DNA from 4 places in the Streptomyces sp. NPDC005303 genome. Region 4 is predicted to be linked to each of the others. Evidence: riboswitches for the same ligand, from Rfam matches in the RefSeq annotation. Region 4 holds a riboswitch; each other region holds the start of a gene.

Region 1 (4,179 bases), on a different contig from region 4:
CCGGCCAGTTGCGCGACCTCGGCATCGATGTCCGTGACCGGATCCCCACCGGAGTCTTCACCACCGCCCACAACGTCCGCTACCTGCGCGCGAAGGTCCTGCAGACCCAGCACACGCTGCCGCTGGCGGAGTTGACCGAACTCGGCGTCGGCTGACGCTCAGCTGGGCGTGTGCGCCAGATAGGCCAGCACGGCCAGCACCCGCCGGTGGCCGCTGTCGCTCGGTGGCAGGCCCAGCTTGAGGAAGACGTTGCCGATGTGCTTGCTGACCGCGCGCTCGGTGACGACGAGGGTCTTCGCGATGGTGGTGTTGTCGTACCCCTCGGCCATCAGCTTCAGCACCTCACGCTCGCGCGGGGTGAGGGAGTCGAGCGGTGTGTCACGGCGGCGGGTCAGGAGCTCGGTGACGACCTCGGGGTCGAGCGCGGTGCCGCCGGCCGCGACCCGCTCCAGCGCGTCGAGGAACTCGTCGACCCGGCCGACCCGGTCCTTCAGGAGATAGCCGACCCCGCTGGTGCCACCCGCCAGCAACTCGGCGGCGTACGACTCCTCGACGTACTGCGAGAGCACCAGTACCGGAAGTCCGGGGATCCGCTCCCGTGCCTCCAGGGCGGCCCGCAGACCCTCGTCGCGGAACCCGGGCGGCATCCGTACGTCGAGCACGGCCACGTCCGGCCGGTGGTCGAGCAGGGCGGGCAGGATCTCGGGGCCGGTGCCGACGACGGCCACGACCTCGTGCCCGGAGGACGTCAGCAGAAGGACGAGCCCCTCTCTCAGAAGGGCGTTGTCCTCGGCGATCACCACACGCACGGCAGCTCCACGTAGATCACGGTCGGGCCCCCGGCGGGGCTGGTCACTTCGAAGGTCCCGTCGAGCGCAGCGACCCTGCGCCGCATCCCGAGCAGCCCCGAGCCCGCGGGCTCGTCGACGCCGCCCCGGCCCTCGTCCCGCACCCGCACGGTCAGCCCGCGCCGGGTCCGGGCCAGCCGGACCTCGGCCCGGTCCGCACCGCTGTGCTTCGCCACGTTGGTGAGGGACTCGGCGACCACGAAGTAGGCGGCCGCCTCCACCGCCGCGGGCGCCCGGGTGCCCGCGTCCAGGCCGCCGTCGTCCACGGTCACCGTCAGCCCGCTGCTCGCCGCCAGCGCCCGCACCGCGCCGACCAGACCCCGGTCGGTGAGGATCGGCGGGTGGATGCCGCGCACCACGTGCCGCAGCTCGGTCAGTGCCCGCTCGGCCTGGGTCTGGGCGTCGTCCAGCAGCTTACGGGCGGCGTCCGGGTCACGGTCGTAGGCCCGCTTGGCGAGTCCGATCCGCATCGACAGCGCCACGAGGTTCGCCTGGGCGCCGTCGTGCAGGTCCCGTTCGATGCGGCGAAGTTCCGCCTCGTGCGCGGCGATGGCGTCGGCCCGGGTCTCCTTCAGCTCCTCGACCCGCCGGGCCAGCCTGGCCTTCGGGGACGGCATGAGCAGCGCGGTCGACCAGCGGGCCTCGGTGTCCGCGAGCCTCACGATCAGCGGGAGGACGACGGGGTCGCGGCGCAGCGCCCCGGCCCAGACACCGTCGACCACCAGGCCGAGGGGCCACAGGGGCAGGGCGAGGGCGAGCAGGGCGCCGTAGAGGTAGTAGCAGAGCATCCAGCGGAAGTCCGTGAGCGTGCCGGGGTCCCGCACCGAGATGCGCAGCCGCTCGCGCAGCGTGCCGGTCATCGGGGTGTAGGCCTCGGGGATCTCCCTGCCCGTCCACCGGGCGGTCAGATTCCGCTTGGCGCCCGCGATCCGCCGTATCAGCAGCACGGCCTCGGGCAGCAGCCAGCAGCCGACCACGACGACCGTGCCTGCGGCGGCGATCAGCAGCACGGTGATGAAGAGGTACATGCCGAAGCACATCGCCGCGGCCACGACGAGATGCACGGTCGCCATCGCCGCACGCTGCACCGACTTCCACATGCGGCTCACGCTAGACGAACGGCTCCCGGCGCACGGTGTAGCCGGCTACACCTTCCGGGCCGGGCGAGGGTTTCCGCACAGGGGGAGCCGGCCCGCACCGCCGGGCCTCCGGAACAACCCTGGCGCGAACCACCTCGCCGATGACGTATGCTGGTCACACAACGGCGCGGGGTGGAGCAGCTCGGTAGCTCGCTGGGCTCATAACCCAGAGGTCGCAGGTTCAAATCCTGTCCCCGCTACTCAAGGCTCAGGGCCGGAGTCCAGTCACTGGACTCCGGCCCTGAGTGTTTTCCCGGCCGTGCCGCACGGTACGACGTCTCGTGACGCGGGGTGAGCGAGTGACCGCCCTCCGCATAACAACTGACGCACCGTCAACACCTGTGCGCCATCCGACGAAGGGTCAACTCGCCCGTTTTTAGCCGTTCATGGGCCCTAAGTCCTGCGGGATTTCGTTAACGATCAAGCGGAACAGCTTGGAATCGAGCCCCCGGGTCTATTAACGTTCGATAACGCAGCGCGGTCGTCCCAGCCGTCACAAGAGACGGCTCCGTGCTCACGCGCCGAATTCCGCAAGGAAACCGGGGAACCACCAACTTGGGGTGAATCGCTCGTACTCCGCCGTGGCAGCACGGCGGGTATACGCGCGTAGGAGACCTTCCTGCTCCGAACCCGTCAGCTAACCCGGTAGGCGAGAAGGAAGGAAAGGAGCGCGCCCACGTGGCGTCCAACCCGCCTGCCCCCGAGGCGCCGTACGTTCCGAGCGACACCCTCGTGTACGGCGGCTACCGCGCCGACGACGAGGCCCCGCTCGGCGAGTGGAACCCGACCGCGGATTCCCTCGCTCCCGTACGAGGCCGGCATCGCGTCGCCAAGCAGCGTGGCGGGGGTTTCGCCCGTAGCTCCACCGTTCTCGGCGTCGGTGTCATAGCCGCCGTCAGCGCGGGCGGGATGGCCAGCGCCAACACCGGCAAGCCGCCGGTCTCCATCTCCATGCCCGACCTGGGCTCCGTGAGCTCGCTCATCTCGGACAACGCCGACACCGCCGCGGACGACACGAGCGCCTTCAGCAGTGTCGGCGCCACCACCGCCGACACCACTCAGGGCACCTCGGACGCCGGCGAGGCGCTGCGCTCGCGCATCCTGGCCCAGGCCGAGGTGCAGCAGGACCAGATCGACACCAAGGCCGCCCAGGCCGTCGCGGACGCCGCCCAGAAGGAGGCCGACGCGGCCGCCGCCAAGGCGGAGAAGGACGCTCAGGAGAAGGCCGCCGCCGCGAAGAAGAAGGCGGAGGAGGCGGCCGCGAAGAAGGCCGAGGCCGCGCGCCTGGCCGAGCTCGCCAAGCAGTACACGCTGCCGACCTCGTCGTACACCATCACGGGGACCTTCGGTCAGGCCGGTTCGCTGTGGTCCTCCGGCTACCACACGGGCCTCGACTTCGCCGCCCCCACGGGCACCCTCATCAAGGCGATCCACAGCGGCACCATCACCGAGGCCGGCTGGGCCGGTTCCTACGGCTACCGCACGATCCTCACCCTCGACGACGGCACCGAGCTGTGGTTCTGCCACCAGTCCTCGATCAATGTCAGCGTCGGCCAGAAGGTCGGCACGGGTGACGTCATCGGCCGCGTGGGCGCCACGGGCAACGTGACCGGCGCGCACCTGCACCTGGAGGTCCACCCGGGCGGCTCGGCCGACGGGATCGACCCGATGTCGTGGCTGCGCGGCAAGGGGCTCACCCCCTGAGGTCTCCCGCGGACTCCCGCGAACTCCGGCAGCCCTGACGACGTCCCCCCGACGTCAGGGCTGCCGGTGCTTCGGAGCGACTGATTCCGGTTGTTTACGAGGACTTTGCGGCCGTAGCGGAAGACCGGCGTCCGGCGCGGGCGTTGACGTATGGCATGACTTCTCTTCGCAAGCTCGGCTCCTCCGGCCTCGAGGTCTTCCCGCTCTCCCTGGGCGGCAACGTCTTCGGCTGGACCGCCGACGAAGCCACGTCCTTCGCCGTCCTCGACGCGTACACCGCGGCCGGCGGCAATTTCGTCGACACGGCCGACTCCTACTCGGCGTGGGTCGACGGGAACTCCGGCGGCGAGTCCGAGACGATCATCGGCAAGTGGCTGGCGGCCCGCGGCAACCGCGACGACGTCGTCATCGCCACGAAGGTCAGCCAGCACCCCGACTTCCAGGGCCTGAGCGCCGCGAACATCAAGGCGGCGGCGGAGGCTTCGCTG
Region 2 (4,179 bases), on a different contig from region 4:
CTCTGCATGGGCCCCAGAGTACGGCTCGCGTACGACAACGGCGCGAGGCAGTCTGTGGAGAACGCGCGAGAACGCAAAGGACGGAAGTCGGGCCGAGGCCGCGGTCCGACGAGTCGCCCCGGGAGGGACTCCGGGTCCCCTCCGGAGACGCTTCACGTGTGGGAAACTGGTCTAGACAACCCTGAGAACCGAAGGGCAGCATCACATGGCTGAGCGCCGCGTCAACGTCGGCTGGGCCGAGGGCCTCCACGCCCGTCCCGCTTCCATCTTCGTCCGGGCCGCCACGGCCGCAGGTATCCCGGTGACGATCGCCAAGGCCGACGGCAACCCCGTCAACGCGGCCTCCATGCTGGCCGTTCTCGGCTTGGGCGCGCAGGGCGGCGAGGAGGTCGTCCTCGCCTCCGACGCCGAGGGCGCGGACGCGGCCCTCGACCGGCTCGCGAAGCTGGTCGCCGAGGGCCTCGAGGAGCTTCCCGAGACCGTCTGAGCAAAGGTGCCCTGAAAAGCATCGAGGGGCTCGTCCGAATTATCGGGCGGGCCCTTCGCATTTCCCTGGCGCGGGCAGCATGAATAGTCCCCCGCGAATTACCCCCTCTTTGTATACGGTGCCCGTGTTAATGCCGAGCTCCCGTCACGTTTACAGGATGTTGCGAGGTCCTCACACGGTCCGCGCGCTCCTTCCCGGTGACGGTCCGCAGCCGGTGCGCCGCGCCCGAGCGCTCGGTGTGCAGCGCCGTGATCGCCCGCGCGCGCTCGCCGTCGCCGCGCGCCACCGCGTCCACGATCGCGCCGTGCTCGACCCAGGACTCCACGGGGTCGGCCGGTGCGTCCACGACGTACATCCAGGCGATCTTGTGCCGCAGTTGGGTCAGCATGGAGGTCAGAGCGGGGCTGCCGGAGGCCTGCGCGAGCGTCTCGTGGAACCAGCCCCCCAGGGAGCGCAGATCGTCGCTGTTGCCCCGCCTGGCCCGCTCCTGACCGAGCCTGACCAGGCCGCGCAGTACCTTCAGATGGGCCTCGGTGCGCCGCTGGGCGGCCCGGGAGGCGCCGAGCGGTTCCAGGAGCATGCGCATCTCCAGGAGGTCGGCACCCTCCTGCTCGGTCGGTTCGGCCACGCACGCGCCCGCGTGCCGCCGCGTCACCACGAAGCCCTCGGCCTCCAGTGTGCGCAGGGCCTCGCGGACGGGGACACGGGAGACGCCGTAGCGGCGGGCGAGCAGTTCCTCGGTGAGCCGGCTCCCGCGCTCGTGGACACCTGCGACGATGTCGTCCCGGATCGCCGTGCATACCGAGTGCGCCGGAATACGCATGTCCGACCTCCGTCTTAATCCCCGTGAAACGTCGCCGATTGACGTGTGTTCAGTGACTCTATTGCAATGAGCGGGAATTTCCGACGGCGGGCCGGAATCCAGGGATATTTTTTGGACAACGGGGCGCTGGAAACGCCGAAACCCCGGCTCGGGGAGCCGGGGTCTCGCAATGGTCGCGCGCTGGGTCGTCAGACGTTCACGCCGTGCGAGCGCAGGTAGGCGACGGGGTCGATGTCCGAGCCGTACTCGGGGGTGGTGCGCGCCTCGAAGTGCAGGTGCGGCCCGGTGGCGTTGCCGGTCGCGCCGGACAGCCCGATCTGCTGGCCGGGGGTGACCGACTGGCCGACCGAGACGCCGATGGACGACAGGTGGCCGTACTGGGTGTACGTGCCGTCGGCCATCCTGATCACGATGTTGTCGCCGTACGACCCGCCCCAGCCGGCCTCGACGACGGTGCCGCGACCGACCGCGTGCACGGAGGTGCCGCTGGCGGCGTGGAAGTCGACACCGGTGTGACTGCCGGACGACCACAGGGAGCCGCCGCTCTTGTAGCCGGTGGAGATGTAGGAACCGGAGATCGGGGCGACGAAGGCGTTGAGACGCTTGCGCTCGGCCTCGCGGGCGGCGCGCTCCTTGGCCTCGCGTATCTCCTTGGCGCGCGCCTCGGCCTTGCGCTTGGCCTCCGCCGCCGCCTTCTTCTGCGCGGCGGCCTGCGCCTGGGCCTCTGCCTGGGCGTCGAGCTGGTCCGCGAGGGAGTCGCCGACGGTGACGACGGGCATGAGGCCGCTCTGTTCCACGGAGCTGACGGAGTTGTCGGCGGCGAACGCCGGGGCGGCGACGGCGCCGATGACGCCGGTGGTGGCGAGGGCCGCGACGCCGGCCGCGCGTGCGGTGGTGCGCTTCATACGGCTGGGACGACGGTGCTTCCCGGTGGCGCAGGTGAACGCCATGTGGTGGCTGGTCCTTTCCTTCCTTCTCGCCTACCGGGTTAGCTGACGGGTTCGGAGCAGGAAGGTCTCCTACGGACCCCCTCGCGATGCGCGGGCGTCCGATTCACCCCAGGGACATGTGGTGTGGGTCCCCGGCTCCCCTGGCTCGCGCCATGCGGGGACTCGGCGATGGCTGTCCGGTGCCGCGGGCGCGGCGCAGTGCCTGACGGACAGCCCAGAGGACGCTAAGCGGGCCCGCTTTCAATCCCCAAACCGATCAGGGCTTTTGTAGCGCATCCCACAGGGCAGACAGGCAACCTCCTGCCCAATTCGGACATCTGAGGGAGTTGGGTGTCGAAGGGGCCCTGGTGACGCTCCCGTCACCAGGGCCCCTTCGAGGCCAACTTGCCTCTACTCGGCCGTCACGACCTTGACTTCGCCGATGCCGAGGGCTTCGACGGGCTCCTTGATGGCGGCCGCGTCGCCGACCAGGATCGTCACCAGCCGGTCCACCGGGAAGGCGTTCACGACGGCGGCGGTGGCCTCCACGGTGCCGGTCGCGGCGAGTTGCTGGTACAGGGTCGCCTGGTAGTCGTCGGGCAGGTGCTGCTCGACCTGGTCGGCCAGCGTGCTCGCCACGGCCGCCGCGGTCTCGTACTTGAGCGGCGCCACACCGACGAGGTTCTGCACGGCGACATCGCGCTCGGCGTCGGTGAGTCCGCCCTCGGCGAGTGTGCGCAGCACCTTCCACAGGTCGTCCAGCGCGGGACCGGTGTTCGGGGTGTCGACCGAGCCGCTGATGGCGAGCATCGCGGCGCCGGAACCGTCCGGAGCGGACCTGAGGACCTGGCCGAACGACCGTACGCCGTAGGTGTAGCCCTTCTCCTCGCGCAGGACGCGGTCCAGGCGGGAGGTGAGGGTGCCGCCGAGGCAGTACGTGCCGAGCACCTGCGCGGGCCACACGCGTGCGTGCCTGTCGGCGCCGATACGGCCGATCAGCAGCTGCGTCTGGACGGCGCCGGGGCGGTCCACGATGACGACCCGGCCGGTGTCGTCGGCGGTCACCGGCGGCACGGGCCGCGGCTCGGCCGTGGAGCCCTTCCAGGAGCCGAGAGTGTCACGGAGCAGCGCGTCCAGATCGATGTCGGTGAGGTCGCCGACGACCACGGCGGTCGCGGTGGCGGGGCGCACATGCTTCTCGTAGAAGGCGCGTACGGCCGCGGAGTCGATGTTCTCGACCGTCTCCTCGGTGCCCTGGCGCGGACGCGACATGCGCGAGTCCGCCGGGAACAGCTCCCTGGAGAGCTCCTTGGCCGCGCGGCGGGACGGGTTGGCCAGCTCGTGCGGGATCTCGTCGAGGCGGTTGCGGACCAGCCGCTCGACCTCGCTGTCCGCGAACGCGGGCGCCCTGAGCGCGTCGGCCAGCAGACCGAGCGCCTTGGCGAGGCGGGAGGCGGGCACTTCGAGGCTGAGCCGGACGCCCGGGTGGTCGGCGTGCGCGTCGAGGGTGGCGCCGCAGCGCTCCAGCTCGGCGGCGAACTCCTCGGCGGAGTGCTTGTCGGTGCCCTCGGAGAACGCGCGCGCCATGATTGTGGCGACACCGTCCAGGCCGGCCGGCTCGGCGTCCAGGGGCGCGTCCAGGAGCACCTCGACGGCGACGACCTGCTGGCCGGGGCGGTGGCAGCGCAGGAGGGTCAGGCCGTTGTCGAGCGTCCCGCGCTCGGGGGCGGGGAAGGCCCAGACCTTGGGCTCGCCCGCCTGCGGCTGCGGGTGGAATTCCATCGCGGCGAGCTCGGTCACTTGGCCGCCTCCTCGTTCTCGTCGGTGGCTTCTACGGTCGCCGCGGCTTCCGGGTCCTCGGCGGCGTCCTCGGCGCTGTCGGCGATCTCGGCCGGGGTGAGCGGCTCGTAGACCAGCACCGCGCGGTTGTCGGGGCGCAG
Region 3 (4,179 bases), on a different contig from region 4:
GCGACCTCGTCGGGGTCGGTACCGGGCCGGATGATGTCGTTGCCGCCGGCGCAGAACGACACCAGGTCCGGTGCCAGTTCGACGGCCTGCGGGAGCTGGTCCTCGACGATCTGGTCGAGCAGCTTCCCGCGTACGGCGAGATTGCTGTACCTGAAGTCGCCCTCGGGCCGGCGGTCCGCGAGAAGTACCGCGAACCGGTCGGCCCAGCCGACGAACGCCCCGTCAGGGCCGGGGTCGCCGACGCCCTCGGTGAAGCTGTCCCCCACCGCCACGTACGACCCGATCACTGAGCTGCTGTCATTCTTCGAATCGTCTGCCACAGCCGTTCATGATTCACCTTCGAATGTGACCTACGCGACCGTAGGAAGAGCTTGACGGGCGGTGAGATAAGCCACTCCTAAAGTGTTGGCCAAACTAGGAATAGCCTTCTCGTCAGGAGTGTTGACGCTGCGGTCGCCACACCCGGAAGTCACTGATCCGGAAGTGGCTCCATGTGGTCCGGAACGCGAAGTGCCCACTCCGGTAAGGCTCCGGGTCGGTGTGGTCGAAGACCAGGCGCCCGTTGTCCCACCACTGCACCGTGGAACCGTCGGAGACGATCCGCACCCGGTTCGGCTCGCCGGCTACGAGCAGCGGTTCGGTGTAGTCGTAGATCAGCGGCCGCACACCGGGTTCTCCCACGTATCGGCGCAGCCGTGTCGTGGTGTTGTAGTTGGCTCCGTAGCCGGAGTAATACGTCTTCAGGTAGTCGTACTCCGCGAGCGCCCCGCCCCGGCGGACGGCGAAGAGGTCGTCGGGGGACCGGACGTCGACCGCGTTCCAGAAGTTGTTCAGGTCGGACACCCGGTCGTTGACCCCACCTGCCGACACCGGCGTCGCGGTGTACTCCAGGACGTACGGCCCTTCGAGCGGCTGCCTGAACCAGATCGTCGCCCCGGCGGGCACGTCGACCTCCAGGACCCCGTGCCGCGCGGTGACCGTGCCGCCCTGCTCCAGTTCGACCGCCCAGCGGTGAAGGCCGTGGCGGAAGTCGTCGTGAGCGATGAGACGGCGGTGGCGGGGCGAGGCGCTCGCGTCGGCCGCGGGGGCGAGGGCGGCCAGGGCGGCGCCGGCCGCGAGGGCTCCGAAGGCTCTACGCGTGGTCGTCATGACGGACGGTTCCTTCCGTGAAGGGCTGAACTCCAAAGGCCGTAGAAAGCGCTTGCGCAGCTACGGAGTTCACTGTGCCCCGCCCTTCCCCCACCTGTCGACGCTCTGAGCACGCCCGCCACAAGAACGCAACGCAGTGATCATGAAGGCACTGGCCATCTCGTGTTCCTGCGGAAACACCGAAGGCCGGACCCGGGGATCGGGGTCCGGCCTTCGGTGGCACAGGAGACGTCGGGTCAGCCGACGGCGACGCCCTTCGAGCGGAGGTAGGCGACCGGGTCCACGTCGGAGCCGTAGTCCGGCGTGGTGCGGATCTCGAAGTGCAGGTGCGGGCCGGTCACATTGCCCGTCGCGCCGGAGAGGCCGATCTGCTGCCCCTCGGTCACGGTCTGGCCGGCCGAGACGGAGAGCTGGGACAGGTGGGCGTACTGCGCGTAGTAGCCGTCGTTCAGCTTGATGACGACCTGGTTTCCGTACGCACCGCCCCAGCCCGCGGAGACGACCGTGCCCGCGGCCACTGCCTTGAGCGAGGTGCCGGTCGGGACGACGAAGTCGACACCGGTGTGGTAGCCGCTGGCCCACATGCTGCCCGCGACGCGGTAGCCGGTTCCGATGGTGGCACCGCTGACCGGGAGGGTGTAGCCACTGGAGCTGCTGGTCGTGTCGGAGCTCTGGACTGCGGCCGTCGACTTCGAGGACGACTTCTTCGGCTCCGCCTTCTTGGCCTTCGCCGGCGACGAGGACCCGGTCTTCACCGTGCTCGCCTTGGCCTTCTTGCCGATCGAGAGCTTCAGGCCCGGGTGTATCAGCGACGGGTCGTCGCCGACGGCCGCACGATTGTCGGCGTAGAGCTTCTTCCAGCCACCGCTGACGTGCTGTTCGTCAGCGATCTTCGAGAGATAGTCGCCGACCCGCACCGAATAGATGCGCACGGTCGAGGTCTTCGCCGTGCTCTTCTCGGCTGCCGTCTTTTCGGCGGACTTCTGCGTGACCGGCAGCGACTGAACCGCCTTTTCCGACACGGACTGAGGGGTGGCGGCGTGAGCGCCGGTGGCCCCCATGAGCGGGAGGGCCAGCGCGGCGCCTCCGGTTCCGGCGACGGCGATCGAGCGGGCGAAGCGCTGGGACTTCGGGCGGCGGTGCTTACCCTTCGCGGGCATGACGAATTCCTCTCCGGCGCCTGCGAGGTGAGCTGTCGGGTGCGGGCTGGAGATGCCCGGCCGCGTCGAGACGCGACTAAACCCCAAGCCGTTCCGGAGACCGGAACAGGCGGTAATACCTGTGGGTCCCCCGCTCCTGCCTTGCACGGGTGGGTGAGTGTGGGGAATCCGTTCGGCGGCAGGATTGGGCGTCCGACCGGATCGGTGGTGAACGTAAACGAGCAGGACGCAAAGGGACAAGTGAGAGGTTGCCTGTATATGCGTTTCTCTTGATCCGGTATGAGAATTACCGGTCACCCTGCGTGAATCGGACGTCCTTCACCCACCCAAATCCCCTTGAAGAGCCTGTGAATTACGTGAACATGACGGGCGACGCACCGTCACGGATATGACGCTCCTCACGTCACGAATTCACAGGAATTCTCATCCCGGGCGGAGCCGGAGGGAAGCCGTCAATTCGGACAGAAGCCCTAGATGCGACGCAGCCGGATAACCGTCGCATCAAGGTCTCCTCGCAAACCGGTACGAAGTCCGTGATGCAGCAATACGACTCCGCGGTGAATTTCACCCGTTTCGGGGCATTCATACGATGCCGTGGGGTCGAGCCCCCGCAGCCGCAGCGAGGGGACGGGCTCGCCGTACTTCTGCGCCTGAAGCCAGGCCAGGACCACGGTCTCGTCCCCGAGGACGTACTGCACCGCGCTCAGCCCGCCCCGCGGAGGCCGCAGCCGATAGAGGTCACCGCGCTGCACCAGGGGCCGGATCTCCTTGTAGAGCCCCACCCAGCGACCGGCTTCGGCGAGCTCGTCCTCGGTCCACTCCGAGAGGTCCCCGCCGACCCCCAGCACCCCTGCCATCGCGCTCACGAACCGGAACCGCAACGAGCTCACCCGGCCGTTGAGCTGGGTGTTCGGGCTGTCGGTGACCCAGGCGGCCATCACGCGCGCGGGATGGATCTGACTGAAGCCGTCCTGGATGGCGAGCCGGTCGAGCGGGTCGGTGTTGTCCGAGGTCCACACCTGGTCGGTGCGGCTCAGCACCCCGAGGTCGATCCGGCCGCCGCCCCCCGAGCAGGACTCGAAGGCCACGCCCGGGTGAGCCTCCCGCAACCGGTCCAGCAGGGCGTAGAAGCCGCGTACGTGGTCGACCCACAGGCGCTGCGGATAGGACTCGCCGGGCCAGCCCGCGTCCGTGAAGCAGCGGTTGAAGTCCCACTTCACATAGTCGATCGGGGCCGAGGAGAGCAGGGTGTCGAGCTGCTCCCACAAGTACTCCTGGACGTCCTCACGTGCGAGGTTCAGTACGAGCTGGTTGCGGAACTCCGTCCGCTTTCGACCCGTTTGGTACTGCACCCAGTCCGGGTGGGCGCGGTACAGCTCGCTGTCAGGGTTGATCATCTCCGGCTCGACCCAGATACCGAACTGCATGCCGAGCGCGCGTACGCAGTCGGCGAGCGGCTTGAGACCGGAGGGGAAGCGGTCGGGGTTGGGCGCCCAGTCGCCGAGCCCGGCCCGGTCGCTGGTGCGGGCACCGAACCAGCCGTCGTCGACCACGAACAGCTCGACGCCGATCGCCGCGGCCCGCCGGGCGAGGGTGCCCTGCTGCTCCTCGGAGATGTCGAAGTTCGTGGCCTCCCAGGAGTTGAACAGCACGGGCCGGTCCTGGTCGGCGTCCGGGATGACGTACGCCCGCTGGTAGGCGTGCCAGGCGCGGCTCGCGCCGCCGAAGCCGCCGTCGCTCCAGAGACCGGCGAAGACGGGCGTCGTGAAGGACTCGCCGGCCGCCAGCCGGAGCAGGCCCGAGTCGTCGTACCCGGCGCCGCCGGTGATCTGCACGCGCGCGTCGGGCAGTTGTGCCACGGCGATCCGCC
Region 4 (4,179 bases):
CAGCGCAGACGCGTGGAGGTCTTCGAGAAGTCACTCGAAGAGAAGGAGGAAGCCGCGGCGCGTGCAGTGGTCGATCTGGCGCGGAACCCGGGCCTCGGCCAGGCGGTCAAAGACGCCGCGTCGAAACAACTCGACCAGGACGTGCGGATCGCCGGAGAGATCCTTGCCATCGCGAGAGACGTGCTCGCGACCCACGAGGAGGCCGAGGCGAAGGTCAGCAGGGCCAAGGATCTCGCCGCCATCGCCAGGGCGGGAGGAAGGGCCCCGGCACTCTCCGAGATGAGAGAATTGATCGATCTCCTGGACATCACGGTGGAGCCTCTGGGCGAGGTACGGAAGCGCTCCGGCGTCGCATGCAAAGTGACGGAGTGGCATGAGCGCACCGGTACCCCGGTTCCTGCCGCGGTGTTCGAGTCGGAGTGGGACGCCGTAGAAGAGCTGGTAGGCGACTTCTTCGGGTATCGCCCCTTTGTGCGTGGCGCTGTTGATCTGCGGACACAGCTCAACGGCATTCTTCATCGGCTACGCACAGGGTGTCTTTGGGACGAACTTCCCGAACGTTACGGGCCATGGGCAGCGGTCAAGGATCGTCAGAACGCATGGTTCAGGAGGGGCTTCTGGCCCACTCTGATGCTTCGCCTCAACCGCCTTGGCGGAGGTACACCTGTCAGGCGTGAGCTGCGGGTTCCTCCTCTTCAGGTGTCCAGGCGCGGCTTGGGTGCGGGTTAAACATGACGCGCCCTCAAGTCTGTGATCTTCACGTGATCTACGCGGCATTAACTTGTGACAAGTGATCGAATCCCTATACGTTCACGGACCAGCGCGGTGCCCCGCAGTACCCACCGCGCGGGTACTTGCTGTCTCGGGAAAGGTCCCTCCATGCTCTCCGGGAACGGTCGTCACCGTCGCCCCCGTCAGGCTCCGGCTCTCCTCGTAGCGGCCGGTGTGACGGGATCAGCCATCGCGATCCCACTGCTCGGAGCGACCGGGGCGAGCGCCGCCACCGGCACCACCTGGGACCGTGTCGCGGAGTGCGAGAGCGGCGGTTCCTGGAGTGAGAACGACGGCAACGGCTACTACGGCGGCCTCCAGATGTCCCAGGAGAACTGGGAGAAGTACGGCGGCCTCGAATACGCCGAGACGGCCGACCTGGCCAGCCGCAACCAGCAGATAGCCGTGGCCGAGAAGCTCCTCGCGGACCAGGGCATCGCCGCGTGGCCGACCTGTGGTCTGCTCGGCGGTCTCAGCAAGGACTCGAGCTCGGCGGACGTCGACACGGGCGTGGGGAGCGGTACCCCCTCGACCTCGGCGTCCGGTTCGTCGAACTCGTCCGGCTCGTCGGGTTCGTCCGGCTCCTCCAACTCGTCGGACTCCGGGGATTCTTCCGGCGGTCTGCTCGACGCGCTGGACGGTTCGTCCGCGACGCCTTCGCCGTCGGCCACCCCCTCCAGTGGCGATTCCGCCAAGCCGGACAAAAAGAACTCTTCGGAATCCAAGGACTCCGCCGCAAAGGACGCACAGCCTTCCGACAGCTCACCCGTCGTGAGCCCAGAAGAGGACGAAGCGGACAAGTCGTGGCAGGAGGGCGGCTCTTCGGCCCTCGTGGACGTCGGCGCCCTCGGCTCCGGCAAGCACCGCGGTGGCAGTGCCGAGGAGGTTGCGACGAAGAGCACGGCCTCCGCCCCGGCCGGCCGGCACGCCGCCGCGACCTACGTCGTCCGGGAAGGTGACTCTCTCGTCTCCATCGCCGACTCCCTTGGCCTCGACGGCGGATGGCGCGCCCTCTACGCCGAGAACAAGGACCGCATCGGGGCCGACCCGAGCAACATCGTCGCCGGTCAGACGCCGACACAGGGGCTGAATAGGGCTGAAAAGCCCAGAAAAACAGCGGGAGTTCACGTCACACTTCACACCGAATGTCCACTTTGGTGAAAGTGTGGGATGAGTCTCAGAAGCCCTGATCGTCTTTGAAATTCCGCCGAGCGCGTGTCTACGGTCGTCACCGCTCGGCAACCCGAGCCCCGTCTGTCGCAACGCCGAATCCTGCCAGCGGCCGTACGGGAACAGTCGTCGCGTCAAGCGCCGTAGGCAGGAGCGGGGGACCCAGGTAAGTGCCGGGCCCAGCAGTTCACGCTGGACCGGCTTGGGGTTAAGTCGCGCACCGCGAGGTGGGCGACCGGGCAACTCAACCGGCCCGAACCCGACAGCTCACCTCGCAGGCGTCGGTGAGGGGATCCACCATGCTGTTTTCCGGCAAGGGCAAGCACCGTCGTCCGTCCAAGGCCACCCGGGCCGCCGCGCTCGCCGGTGTCACCGGTGTCGCCATCGCCGCCCCGCTGATGGCGGCCGGCAACGCCTCCGCCGCCACCGCCTCCGAGTGGGACGCCGTCGCCCAGTGCGAGTCCGGCGGCAACTGGTCCATCAACACCGGCAACGGCTACTACGGCGGCCTGCAGTTCTCGGCCTCCACCTGGGCCGCGTACGGCGGTACGCAGTACGCCGCGCAGGCCAACCAGGCCAGCAAGTCGCAGCAGATCTCCGTCGCCGAGAAGGTCCTCGCCTCCCAGGGCAAGGGCGCCTGGCCGGTCTGCGGCACGGGCCTGTCCAGCGCCTCCTACAACGGCGGCAGCAGCTCGTCCTCCTCCGGCTCCTCGAACTCGGGCACCAGCACCCGTTCGACCGACGAGCAGAGCGCCTCCCGCTCCTCCGAGCGTCCGGCCGCCAAGAAGACCGTCACCACCCCGACCGGCAAGAAGGTCAAGAAGGGCGACGGCGAGTACAAGGTCGTCAAGGGTGACACCCTCAGCTCGATCGCCGAGAAGCACAAGGTCAAGGGCGGCTGGCAGAAGCTGTTCAAGCTGAACAAGGACATCATCGACGATGCCGACTTCATCTTCCCGGGCCAGCAGCTCCACCTGAAGTAAGACCCAGCTGAACCACAGGGCCCTCACAGCCGTGTCCTTCAGGATGAAGGCCTCGTGAGGGTCACCCCCCGTCCCCACGGGCTCCCCGCTCCGGTGCGTGTTCCCCCGTACGCACCGGGGCGGGGTTTTTTCTTGCCCTGCTGTCGGGACGTCTTTGTTCAGTTCAGAAACAATTTACTCTCGGTTCTGTCCATGGGTCGGTCCACACGGTGGCCGATCCCCCGGAGCCGGTTAGGCTCGGACTCGCAGAACCCACCGCGGTCCCGGCGGACCGTGTCACATCCCAAGAAGGAGATGCTCGTGCCGTCCATCGACGTCGTCGTAGCCCGGGAAATCCTGGACTCCCGAGGCAACCCCACGGTCGAGGTCGAGGTCGGCCTCGACGACGGCAGCACCGGTCGTGCCGCCGTCCCCTCCGGCGCCTCCACGGGCGCCTTCGAGGCCATCGAGCTTCGCGACGGTGACCCGAACCGCTACCAGGGCAAGGGTGTCGAGAAGGCCGTCCTGGCCGTCATCGAGCAGATCGGCCCGGAGCTGGTCGGCTACGACGCCACCGAGCAGCGCCTGATCGACCAGGCGATGTTCGACCTGGACGCCACCGACAACAAGGGCTCGCTCGGCGCCAACGCCATCCTCGGCGTCTCCCTGGCCGTCGCCCACGCCGCCTCCGAGGCCAGCGACCTCCCGCTCTTCCGCTACCTGGGCGGTCCGAACGCGCACCTGCTGCCGGTGCCGATGATGAACATCCTGAACGGCGGCTCGCACGCCGACTCCAACGTGGACATCCAGGAGTTCATGATCGCCCCGATCGGCGCGGAGTCCTTCTCCGAGGCGCTGCGCTGGGGCACCGAGGTCTACCACACCCTCAAGAAGGTCCTGAAGAGCAAGGGCCTGTCCACCGGCCTCGGCGACGAGGGCGGCTTCGCGCCGAACCTGGAGTCCAACCGCGCCGCCCTGGACCTCATCCTCGAGGCGATCAAGGAAGCCGGTTACATCCCCGGCGAGCAGGTCGCCCTGGCGCTCGACGTCGCCGCCTCCGAGTTCTACAAGGACGGCAAGTACCAGTTCGAGGGCAAGGACCGCTCCGCCGCCGAGATGACGGAGTACTACGAGGAGCTCGTGGCGGCCTACCCGCTCGTCTCCATCGAGGACCCGCTGTTCGAGGACGACTGGGCCGGCTGGAAGGTCCTCACCGACAAGCTGGGCGACAAGGTCCAGATCGTCGGCGACGACCTGTTCGTCACCAACCCCGAGC

What was found. Region 4 has a riboswitch for cyclic di-AMP ahead of ABZT93_RS28565 (transglycosylase family protein). Riboswitches for the same ligand answer to the same signal wherever they lie in the genome.
Positions count from the first base shown of each region.
Region 1: another riboswitch for cyclic di-AMP. It lies ahead of ABZT93_RS30835 (M23 family metallopeptidase); the one in region 4 lies ahead of ABZT93_RS28565 (transglycosylase family protein).
Region 2: another riboswitch for cyclic di-AMP. It lies ahead of ABZT93_RS36360 (M23 family metallopeptidase); the one in region 4 lies ahead of ABZT93_RS28565 (transglycosylase family protein).
Region 3: another riboswitch for cyclic di-AMP. It lies ahead of ABZT93_RS09370 (peptidoglycan DD-metalloendopeptidase family protein); the one in region 4 lies ahead of ABZT93_RS28565 (transglycosylase family protein).

Region 1 is NZ_JBEXGM010000028.1:79,575-83,753, forward strand. Features, by position in the region: gene ribA (GTP cyclohydrolase II) at 1-155, shown strand, start outside; gene ABZT93_RS30820 (response regulator transcription factor) at 159-809, opposite strand; gene ABZT93_RS30825 (histidine kinase) at 797-1,948, opposite strand; tRNA gene ABZT93_RS30830 (tRNA-Met) at 2,114-2,187, shown strand; cyclic di-AMP (ydaO/yuaA leader) riboswitch at 2,497-2,654, shown strand; gene ABZT93_RS30835 (M23 family metallopeptidase) at 2,666-3,691, shown strand; gene ABZT93_RS30840 (aldo/keto reductase) at 3,847-4,179, shown strand, end outside.
Region 2 is NZ_JBEXGM010000043.1:27,040-31,218, reverse strand. Features, by position in the region: gene ABZT93_RS36375 (GNAT family N-acetyltransferase) at 1-8, opposite strand, end outside; gene ABZT93_RS36370 (HPr family phosphocarrier protein) at 206-487, shown strand; gene ABZT93_RS36365 (GntR family transcriptional regulator) at 615-1,310, opposite strand; gene ABZT93_RS36360 (M23 family metallopeptidase) at 1,499-2,260, opposite strand; cyclic di-AMP (ydaO/yuaA leader) riboswitch at 2,274-2,438, opposite strand; gene ABZT93_RS36355 (pitrilysin family protein) at 2,651-4,039, opposite strand; gene ABZT93_RS36350 (pitrilysin family protein) at 4,036-4,179, opposite strand, start outside.
Region 3 is NZ_JBEXGM010000004.1:253,919-258,097, forward strand. Features, by position in the region: gene ABZT93_RS09360 (SGNH/GDSL hydrolase family protein) at 1-287, opposite strand, end outside; gene ABZT93_RS09365 (DUF6250 domain-containing protein) at 433-1,149, opposite strand; gene ABZT93_RS09370 (peptidoglycan DD-metalloendopeptidase family protein) at 1,386-2,309, opposite strand; cyclic di-AMP (ydaO/yuaA leader) riboswitch at 2,314-2,475, opposite strand; gene ABZT93_RS09375 (alpha-galactosidase) at 2,780-4,179, opposite strand, start outside.
Region 4 is NZ_JBEXGM010000024.1:51,167-55,345, reverse strand. Features, by position in the region: gene ABZT93_RS28575 (transposase) at 280-729, shown strand; gene ABZT93_RS28570 (transglycosylase family protein) at 880-1,932, shown strand; cyclic di-AMP (ydaO/yuaA leader) riboswitch at 2,071-2,237, shown strand; gene ABZT93_RS28565 (transglycosylase family protein) at 2,241-2,924, shown strand; gene eno (phosphopyruvate hydratase) at 3,219-4,179, shown strand, end outside.